DNA from 3 places in the uncultured Martelella sp. genome. Region 1 is predicted to be linked to each of the others. Evidence: predicted binding sites of a transcription regulator. Region 1 holds the regulator's gene; each other region holds the start of a gene.
What was found. Region 1 encodes PhoB, which activates phosphate uptake and scavenging genes when phosphate is short. Its sites were predicted from a motif close to TGTCATNNANCTGTCAT; they were not measured.
Positions count from the first base shown of each region.

Region 1 (3,276 bases):
GCGCCTTGTCATCGAGCGAGCCTTCAAGACCGAACCAGTCCAGATCCTCGTCGGAGAATTTCACGATATCCGATTTGGCCGCCATGCGCTCGATCCGGGCACGGTGACCGGCGGGATCGGTAATGAATGTCGGACGGATATTCGGGTCGAGCGAGATCACGCGAGTTTCGGCCTCACGCATCAAAAGCGCTTCATAGGTGGAACCGCAGGGTTCGGGGATCAGGCTGATCGCGCCGAAATGCATGGCCGCGCAGTCTTCGCCGATTGCAGGCAGATCATCCTCGGTAATCATCCGGCCAGCCGTGTTCTCGTCGTAAAAGGCATAGCTTGCCGAACCGTTGACCAGCTTGACGAAGGCGAGCGTCGTCGGCCGGTCGGAAATGGCGACATAGGAATGATCGACCTTCGATGCGTCAAGTTTCTCGCGAATGATATCGCCCATCAGGTCGGACGAGATACCGGAGAAGAACCCGGTCGGACGGCCAAGCCTGGAAAGCGCGACCGCCGTGTTGCACACGGCACCGCCGGCATAGGGCGCAAATGCCGGTTCGCCCTTGTCGGTCTCGCGCGGCAGCATGTCGATCAGGGCTTCACCACAGCATAAAATCATTCTCTTCTCCCGTTTTTGTTCCCGCGCCTGTCGTCCCGGCCTAGACGATCAGTTCCTCAAGACCGCCGCGGGCCCGCGACCATTCCATTGGATGATCGAGAAACGCGCCAACCGCATCGAGCGTTGCCTTGTCGGCAAGCTCTTCTTCGCGTGCGACCGCAAGAACGTTCTGCCACGTCGCCAGGTAATGAAGCTCAACGCACCCTTCCCGGAAACGTTTCTCGGCCTGTTCGAAAATATCATAATAGAACAGAGCCATGCCGTGTTCCACCAGTCCGCCGGCAGCGCGGATGGCATTGATGAAGTTGAACATGGAGCCGCCCGCCGTGGTCAGGTCCTCGATCACCAGCACCCGCGCTCCGGCTTCCAGATGCCCTTCGATCTGGGCGTTCTTGCCATAGCCCTTCGGCTTCTTGCGCACATAGATCATCGGCAGTTCCAGACGGTCGGCGAGGAATGCGGCGAAGGGAATGCCCGCCGTTTCGCCGCCGGCCACGCAGTCGAATTTCTCGAAACCGGCATCGCGCAGCACCTTGGCTGCGGCAAAATCCATCAGCGTGGAACGGATGCGCGGATAGGAAATCAACTGCCGGCAGTCGATATAGACCGGACTGACCAGACCGGAAGCAAGCTTGTAGGGCTCATCCGGGGAAAAATGGACGGCGCCGATTTCCCACAGCATGCGGGCCATCAGTTCGCCCATCACTGCGGGGTCGGCAAAACTTGCTCTGCTCATCTCAACAATCCTCTTTGTCTTTGCGCCGTCACGGCCTTGCAGGGTGCGGGAGGGACACTCTCCTGCAAGACACAATCTGCCGGCACACGCCGCCGCCGGGGCAGCCGTTTCCGTTCCGGCCCTGAGTTGAACTGTCGGGGCCGAAAAATCAATCGCAGCCGGTATATTTCATCATGCCGAATGGCATGCCCGCCACCATAGCGGAACGCCGGATGGCCGCAATGACGGATATTAAATCGTTTAAAAAAACTTTTTGCCGCTGCTCTAGACTTCCATCGAATATCCGGCTCCGCGCACGGTGCGGATCACATCCGGCATCTGCGAGAAATTGAGCGCCTTCCTGAGCCGGCCGACATGTACGTCGACGGTGCGCTCATCCACATAGATGTCATGCCCCCAGACACCGTCGAGAAGCTGCGCGCGGGAAAACACCCGCCCCGGAGACGTCATCAGGAATTCGAGAAGCCGGAATTCCGTCGGGCCAAGCCGCACTTCGCGCGCCTTGCGGTGAACCCGGTGGGTTTCGCGATCAAGCTCGATATCGCCGCATTTCAGCACGCTGGAGAGCACTTCCGGACGCGCGCGGCGCAGGATCGCCTTGACCCGCGCCATCAGCTCCGGCGTGGAAAACGGTTTGACGACGTAATCGTCGGCGCCGATGGCAAGGCCGCGCACCCGTTCGCTCTCCTCACCGCGCGCCGTCAGCATGATGATCGGCAGGCGTTCGGTTTCCGGCCGCATTCGAAGGCGGCGACATAGCTCGATGCCCGACACCCCCGGCAGCATCCAGTCGAGCAGAAGAAGGTCGGGGACCCGCTCCTGCAGTCGGATTTCGGCCTCGTCGCCGCGCATGATGGTTTCGACCTCATAGCCTTCGGCCTCGAGATTGTAGCGCAGCAGAACGCTGAGCGCTTCCTCGTCTTCAACAACTGCTATCTTCGGCACCATTGGGCTGATATCTCCCTCGTCTCAAATGGCTTCAGACATCATCGGAACCGACGGCAGGGGAATTGTCGTCCTTCGGACGTTCTCCCTGCGGCTGGGCGCCTGTCGCGATGTAGTAAATCATCTCGGCGATGTTGGTGGCATGATCGCCGATGCGCTCGATGTTCTTGGCGCAGAACAAAAGATGCGTGCAGGTGGTGATATTGCGCGGATCTTCCATCATGTAGGTCAAAAGCTCGCGGAACAGCGAGGTGTAGATCGCGTCGATCTCGTCATCACGCTCGCGGATCGAGCTCGCCTTGTCGGCCTGGCGCGTGGTGTAAGCGTCGAGCACTTCCTTCAATTGCAGGAGCGCCAGTTCGCACAGATGCTCGATGCCGTGGGCCAGCTTGCGCGGGACACCGGTGCCCTGCACCGAGATCACCCGCTTGGCGGTATTCTTGGCCATATCGCCAACGCGTTCGAGGTCGGCAGCGATGCGAATGGCGCCCATGATTTCGCGCAGGTCCGCAGCCACCGGCTGGCGCCGGGCAATGGTGACGATTGCCTTCTCGCCGATCTCGCGCTCCGCTTCGTCAAGCGCCAGATCGTCGGCGATCACCTTTTCGGCAAGCTCGGTATCGGTGTTGACGAGGGCCGAGACCGATTCGCTGACCATCTCCTCTGCCAGACCGCCCATTTCGGAAATGCGGCGCTGGAGGTATTTCAGCTCGTCATCGAATGCCGTCGAAATATGCGAGGGGGCCATGTTCTTTCCTTTCCTGGCTTGAGCGTGCGGCAGCCGCCCCTCAGCCGAAACGTCCCATGATGTAATCCTGGGTCCGCTGGTCCGCGGGATTGGTGAAAATCGTATCGGTATCGTTCTCCTCGACCATATGGCCGAGGTGGAACATCGCCGTGCGTTCGGAAACCCGCGCGGCCTGCTGCATGGAGTGCGTCACCATCACGATGGTGTAATTCTCTCTGAGATCGGAAATCAGTTCCT
Region 1 is NZ_CAXXFM010000001.1:2,387,612-2,390,887, reverse strand. Features, by position in the region: gene ACHZCU_RS11190 (carbohydrate kinase) at 1-610, opposite strand, end outside; gene ACHZCU_RS11185 (orotate phosphoribosyltransferase) at 651-1,346, opposite strand; gene phoB (phosphate regulon transcriptional regulator PhoB) at 1,611-2,294, opposite strand; gene phoU (phosphate signaling complex protein PhoU) at 2,326-3,039, opposite strand; gene pstB (phosphate ABC transporter ATP-binding protein PstB) at 3,080-3,276, opposite strand, start outside.

Region 2 (3,276 bases), on a different contig from region 1:
GATCAGCGCCATGACCGGCGCCTTCAGCATGCCCGAAATCACATCGGCCATGTCAACGGCCTCATGGAAACGCTGCATGAAGGTCTCAAGCGTGATCCCCGAATAGACATCAAGGATGACCACGGCGCCCAAAAGAGCGGAGAAATTGGCGAGAATGGTCAACAACGGCAGCGCGATCAGCAGGGCCAGCATGCGCGGGAACACGAGCACGGAAACCGGATCGAAGCCCATCACCCGCAGCGCATCGATTTCCTCACGCATGCGCATGGCGCCGATTTCGGCGGTGATGGCGCTGCCGGAACGCCCGGCAATCATGATCGCGGTCAAAAGCACGCCGATTTCGCGAAGCTGGAGAATGCCGACAAGGTCGACAACGAACAGTTCCGCCCCGAAATAGCTGAGCTGAAAGGCCCCCTGCTGGGCGATGATGGCACCGACCAGAAACGACATCAGCGCGATGATCGGCACCGCACGCACGCCCATATGGTCAAGCTGGGCGGTGATCGCGGCCATGTTGACCCCACCGCCGCGCGAAAGAAGCGCCTTCACGCCGAGAAACAGCGCTCCGAAAAAGCCGACGCCGCGATAGACATCCCGCGCACCGGCCACCGCCGACTTGCCGACAGGATCAAGAACAGCCTCCGTCAGGCTCGGCCGCGGTTGAGATACTTTTTCCGGCTCGGGCAAGGTCTCGGGAATGGCTTCCATCAGATCGGAAACACGGCGCTCCATGCCCGAAAGCGTGGCCTCCATGCCTGCGGCCACACATTCGGCCTGCACTTCGCGGACCATCCAGGCGCCTGCGGTGTCGAAGCCTTCAAGTTGCGACAGGTCAAGCACAGCCGTGCCGCCGGCGCCCTGCAGGCTGTCACGCAGCCGGTCTATCTCTCCGCTGAGAAAGCGCGCATTACGGACCGTCCAATAGCCCCGAAGACACAGGGTTCTGGCCGTTCCGCCGTCGCCGGTTTCCACCGTCAGGGAGGCTTTGCTTTCGTCCGCGTTCTGCAAATGCAATTATCCAGTTTCCAGCGCACCGTCGCGCCCTGCGGGCTCCGGCGCGAAAACAGCGGGAAACACCCCCTCCACCTCTTCAGCATTCCGCCGGAACACTTTCCGGCCAACCGGTCGCTGGACAAAGTGATGACGATCCGCCGTGATCATGACCTTTGTTAGGCTTTTCATGATGACGAGGAGATTGCAAGTCTTTTGAAGGCTCTAGGAACTATGCGGGCCAATTGAACCGGACTTCTGCAAGGGTGGCCGGTTGTGTCAGGCCGCCCTGCCCTTGGCCTTGGCAGCCAGAATCAGCGGCGAGAAATCCTCGCTTTCGGTCTCCGCGGCCTCATCTTCATGCACGCCTTCGATCTTCTGCCAGTGGATCAGCTCGAACGTGCCGTCGAAATGCTCGGCAATGGCGGTGCAGCTTTCGACCCAGTCGCCGGTATTGATGTAGCGGATACCGTCCATGTCTTCCATCACCGCGTGATGGATATGGCCGCAGATGACGCCGTCGACTTCGTTCCTGCGTGCTTCCTCGACAACGATACGCTGGAACTCGCCGATGAAATTGACCGCGTGCTTGACCTGCAGCTTGGCCCAGGCGGAAAACGACCAGTAGGGCATGCCGAGCTTGCGGCGCACGGCCGCCAGCACCCGGTTGATGGCAATCGCCGCATCATAGGCCCAGTCACCGAGATAGGCGACAACGCGGGCATGACGGACGACGACATCGAATTCATCGCCGTGAATGATCAGATATTTGCGGCCGTCGGCGGCTTCGAAAATCATCCGTTCGGCCACTTCGACACCGCCGAAATGGGTGCCGGGAAAATCCCGCAGGAATTCATCGTGATTGCCGGGAATATAGACGATGCGCGTGCCCTTGCGCGCCTTGCGCAGCAGTTTTTGCACCACATCATTGAAGGGCTGCGGCCAGTACCAGCTGCGTTTCAGCCGCCAGCCATCGATGATATCGCCGACGAGCACGATGGTCTCGGCCTCGTGATGACGCATGAAATCGAGAAGGAAATCGGCCTTCGCGGCCTTCGACCCGAGATGTAGGTCGGAAATGAAAAGCGTTCTGAACTGTCTGGGTTCCATCGCCTCAACCCGCCATAGTCCCCGGCGGTCCCTGTGCATCCATGGATGGCACCCTTAAAACACGAGTCGTATTTCAGCTTGATGACAGGCCACCCGATGCAAACTGTTCAGACGGGGAAATAGCGCACATAGGCAAAGGCCGCGCCATCCGGCGACCAGTTGGGCGAATTCATCGTGCCCTGCCCGCCGAAGAGTTCGAACAGCGTGGTCAGATTGCCGCCGTCCGGGTCCATCACCCGCACCCTCACATCCTTGTCGCCCGGGTGATCGAACACCTCCGGGGCATAGGAAATCAGAATCACGCGGTCGTTCTTCGGGCAAGGATGGGCAAACCAGTTGCCGGCATTGTCGAAGGTCACCTGCTGCAGCCCGGTGCCATCGGGATGAATGCGCCAGATCTGCATCAGACCGGTGCGCGAGGAATTGAAATAGATCCACGCGCCATCGAAGCTGTAGTCCGGCCCGTCATTGCGGCCCTCTCCATGGGTCAGCCGGGTTTCATCGCCGCCATCGGCCGCAATCGTGTAGATATCGAAGACATCGTCGCGAATACCGCAATAGGCAAACCGCGCGCCATCGGGCGACCAGCCATGCCAGTAGGACGGCAGGTTTTCGGTCACCAGTTTCGGCGTGCCGCCTTCTGCCGGCAGCGTGTAGATCGCCGATTTGCCGAATTCGCATTTGTCGGAGACGGCAATCGTCTTTCCGTCCGGCGATATGCCGTGGTCATTGTTGCAGCGCACGGCAAAGCCGGTGTCGATCTGCTGCAGCCGCGGCGTACCCTCCAGCGGCAGCCGGTACATCAGGCCGTCGCTGTTGACCATCAGATAACGTCCGTCCGGCGACCAGTTCGGCGCTTCGATCAGCGCCTCCGACTGAAACACCACGCGCTGTTCGCCCGTGGCGAAATCGTAGATTTCGACTGAACTGCGCATAAGCCCCTCCCCGGCGTAATCGGCTCTATCGGTCCCTGAACCGGTTGGTGATCGGATAACGCCGGTCGCGGCCGAAATTCTTGCGGGTGATCTTCACACCCGGTGCGGACTGGCGGCGCTTGTATTCGGCGATGTAGAGCAGATGCTCGATCCGGTGCACGGTTTCGGCATCATGCCCGCGCGCAACAATCGCCTCCACCGACATTTCCCGTTCCACGAGGCATTCCAGTATGTCATCCAG
Region 2 is NZ_CAXXFM010000003.1:335,493-338,768, forward strand. Features, by position in the region: gene ACHZCU_RS20795 (MlaE family lipid ABC transporter permease subunit) at 1-1,008, opposite strand, end outside; gene ACHZCU_RS20800 (UDP-2,3-diacylglucosamine diphosphatase) at 1,270-2,100, opposite strand; gene ACHZCU_RS20805 (hypothetical protein) at 2,208-3,035, opposite strand; gene ACHZCU_RS20810 (NAD+ synthase) at 3,061-3,276, opposite strand, start outside.
Region 2: a site for PhoB is predicted at 2,171-2,187, ahead of ACHZCU_RS20800 (UDP-2,3-diacylglucosamine diphosphatase). Genes of this name have one in related genera too.

Region 3 (3,276 bases), 1.3 Mb from region 1:
TCCTGGGCCAGCGTCCGGTAGCGGGCACTTTCCTCGACATAGCGTCCGGACATGAAGCTCTTGTAGCCATCGAGAAGGGATTTGGGAAACGCGTCCATTGTCATTCGTCCTTCATGCTTTTGCGCATCGTCTTTTATCAGCTTCTTTTACGTCGCCGCGCGGGATGCATCAATTGACGCAGACCAACTTTTGCAAAGGGGGCGCTGAAACTTGCGGTATTGCGCTCCAGCCGCAACTCGTCGGCGCCTTCGCGCACGGCGCGGGCGAGGATTTCATAAACTGAAGCCGTCGCCCGCTCCAGTGCCTCGGCAGGGGGGATTGCGGCAAGCCGGGCGGCGAGAAACAGTGCGGAAAACAGGTCGCCCAGCCCGTTCGGCGGGTTTTCAAGCCGGGTGTGCTCGGCAAGAACGGCCTGTCGCTGATCGACATAAAGGGCGGCCACGCCATCGCGGATCATCGCCTCAGCTGAGGTGACCACCACCGCCGATGGCCCCAGAGTGAGTGCTGCATCGATTGCGGCGGCATTGTCGGCAATCTCACGACCCGTCAGCCAGGAAAGCTCGAAGCGGTTGGGCGTGGCGATATCGGCCAGGGGCAGGAGTTGGTCGCGCATGGCGGCAGCGGTCTCCTTCGCCACGTAAAGCCCGTTTTCATCACCGCAAACCGGGTCGCAGAGATAGATCAGATCGGGGTTGTCGGCCTTTAGGGTCCGTACAAGTGTGGCGATGGCTGCAGCCTGTCGCGGATCGGCAAGATAGCCGCTAATGACGGCGTTCACCTCGCCGCGCCAACGGCTTGTCGCAAGGTCGTTCAGCGCTTTGGTGAAGCCGCCGTTATCGAATTTCAGTCGGGTGGACGGGCCGTGGCCGGGATGGTAGGGCATGACGATGGTGGGGACGGACCATATGTTCAGCCCGAGCGTTTCAAGTGCGAAGACAATCGCCCGGTTGCCGACGGCGCCGCGCATCACGTGGCTGGAAATGGCGATGACTGCGCCGGTTTCTGCTGTCATTTCATATCCTGGTGCTGTTTTGGGTTTTGCAACCTGCGCGATAAGAAAAGTGGAAAAACTTTGCCATCGGCCACAATTACGCTCTAAATCGTCTGTTGGAGGACGTTGTCAAGCCAGTGTTGTGACGGCAACGTTATAGGACGGACGGCGCGGAAGACAAAGCGGCAGGGAAAATGCCGCCTCGCGTGCGCCGTCGCGACAAGAACATGCTGGAGGAAACATGGAAAACAAAGCCGACCAGATGCGCAAGAGCCTGATGGAGGCTGCCGAGAAGGCCGCTGTCGCAGCCGATGCGCCTTTTATCAACCCGTTTTCCATGTTCAAGCGGGCCAGTCCCGAAGACCTTGCCCGCTACGATGCGGATATGCTCGCAGCCTCGGCCATCTTTGCCGCGCGCGAGGTTGGCGCGTTCGAAGGCGGTGCGGCGCGGGTGAGCGTCGGCCCCGTTGCCGGCACGGCGCCGCCGGAGATCGCAACGGATGTGATTGCAATTACCGATCGCAACATGCCGTTCATCTATGATTCGGTGATGGCCGAAATCGGCGAATTCACCACCGATATCCTGCTGGCCGTCCATCCGATCCTGATCGCCACGCCCGGCAAGCCCATCGTCGCGTTTTCCGCGGAAACCGAACATGTGCCGGAAGATCGCATCAGCCATGTGCAGGTGCATGTGGCGGCGCTTTCGCCCGATACCCGCGCCCGGCTCAAATCGCGGCTTGAATATGTGCTGGCCCATGTCCGTCTTGCCGTCAACGACTGGCCGGTCATGCTCGAAAAGCTCGAAACCGCCATGGACGAACTCGAGACACGGGTGCCGGAAGCCCTGAAGGCCGCGGGCGAGGAAACCCGGCATTTTCTGGAGTGGCTGCGCGACGGCAATTTCACCTTCCTCGGCATGCGTGAACTGATCTACACCCATGAAGACGGTCCGGGCCGGGTTGAGCGCGTGAAGGGATCCAGCATCGGCATTCTTTCCGATCCCGAGATGCGGGTTCTGCGACGCGGACCGAAGCCGGTGGTCACAACCCCTGAAATTCTCGCCTTCATGGAAGGGCCCGAACTTCTGCTGGTGACCAAGGCCAATACCACCTCGATCGTCCATCGCCGCACCTATATGGATTATATTGGCGTCAAACGGTTCGATGAAAACGGTGAGGTCGTCGGCGAACTGCGCATCGTCGGGCTGTTCACCTTCACAGCCTATACCCAGTCGGCTGCGCGCATTCCGCTTTTGAGGGCGAAACTTGCCGAAGTGTCGCGTCATTTCGGCTTCGAGCCCAAAAGCCATGCCGGACGCATGCTTCAGAATACGCTGGAATCCTATCCGCGCGACGAATTGTTTCAGGTTCCTGTTCCCCTGCTGACGGATTTTGCCGAGCAGATCATGGATGTTGCGGAGCGGCCGCGTATCCGCGTCCTGAGCCGGATCGACGGTTTCGACCGTTTCGTCTCGGTTCTCGTCTATATTCCGCGCAATCTCTATGATTCCCGGTTGCGGGAGAAGGTCGGGAATTATCTCGCCGAGGTCTATCAGGGGCACGTTTCCGCCTATTACCCGTCCTTCCCGGAGGGGCGTTCGGCGCGGGTGCAGATCATCATCGGCCGCCACAGCACGGAAAAAACGCCCGATGTGCCGCAGGCCGAACTGGAAGCGGAAGTCGCTAGGCTGGCTGCCGACTGGGAGGAGCACTTCAATGCGCTTGCCGGTCTGGGCGCGCCGGAGCTGAAGGCCAATGAAGCCTATCACGAGACATTTTCGCCGGAAGATGCCTATGGCGACCTGAAGCTGATTTCGTCGGCTGCCGAAAGCGGCATCCGCATTGCCTTTTACCGTAGTGGCGCGGACGACGACGAATTGCGGCTGAAGATATTCCATGCCGGCGGTCAGCTGGCGCTTTCACGGCGCGTGCCGCTTCTGGAAAATCTCGGCTTTACCGTGATTTCCGAACGCACATTCGAACTTGCCCTGCAAAAGGACGATACGGAGCCGGTCGATGTCATCCTGCACGACATGGAGCTTCTGGTCGACGGTTCGGTGGTCTTCGACCTCGAGGCGGACAGTGCGCGCCTTGAAGAGGCGTTCATCGCGGCGTCTGCCGGCAGCGTCGACAATGACAGTTTCAACCGGCTGGTGCTGCTGGCCGGTCTCAATGTCGATCAGGCCAATGTGCTGCGCGCCTATGCGCATTATCTGCGCCAGGCCGGCCTCAGCTTCACGGCCGGTTATATTGCCCAGTCGCTCTGCCTCTATCCTGTGATTG
Region 3 is NZ_CAXXFM010000001.1:1,065,448-1,068,723, reverse strand. Features, by position in the region: gene ACHZCU_RS05140 (carbonic anhydrase) at 1-104, opposite strand, end outside; gene pdxY (pyridoxal kinase PdxY) at 137-1,012, opposite strand; gene ACHZCU_RS05130 (NAD-glutamate dehydrogenase) at 1,233-3,276, shown strand, end outside.
Region 3: a site for PhoB is predicted at 1,119-1,135, ahead of ACHZCU_RS05130 (NAD-glutamate dehydrogenase). Genes of this name have one in related genera too.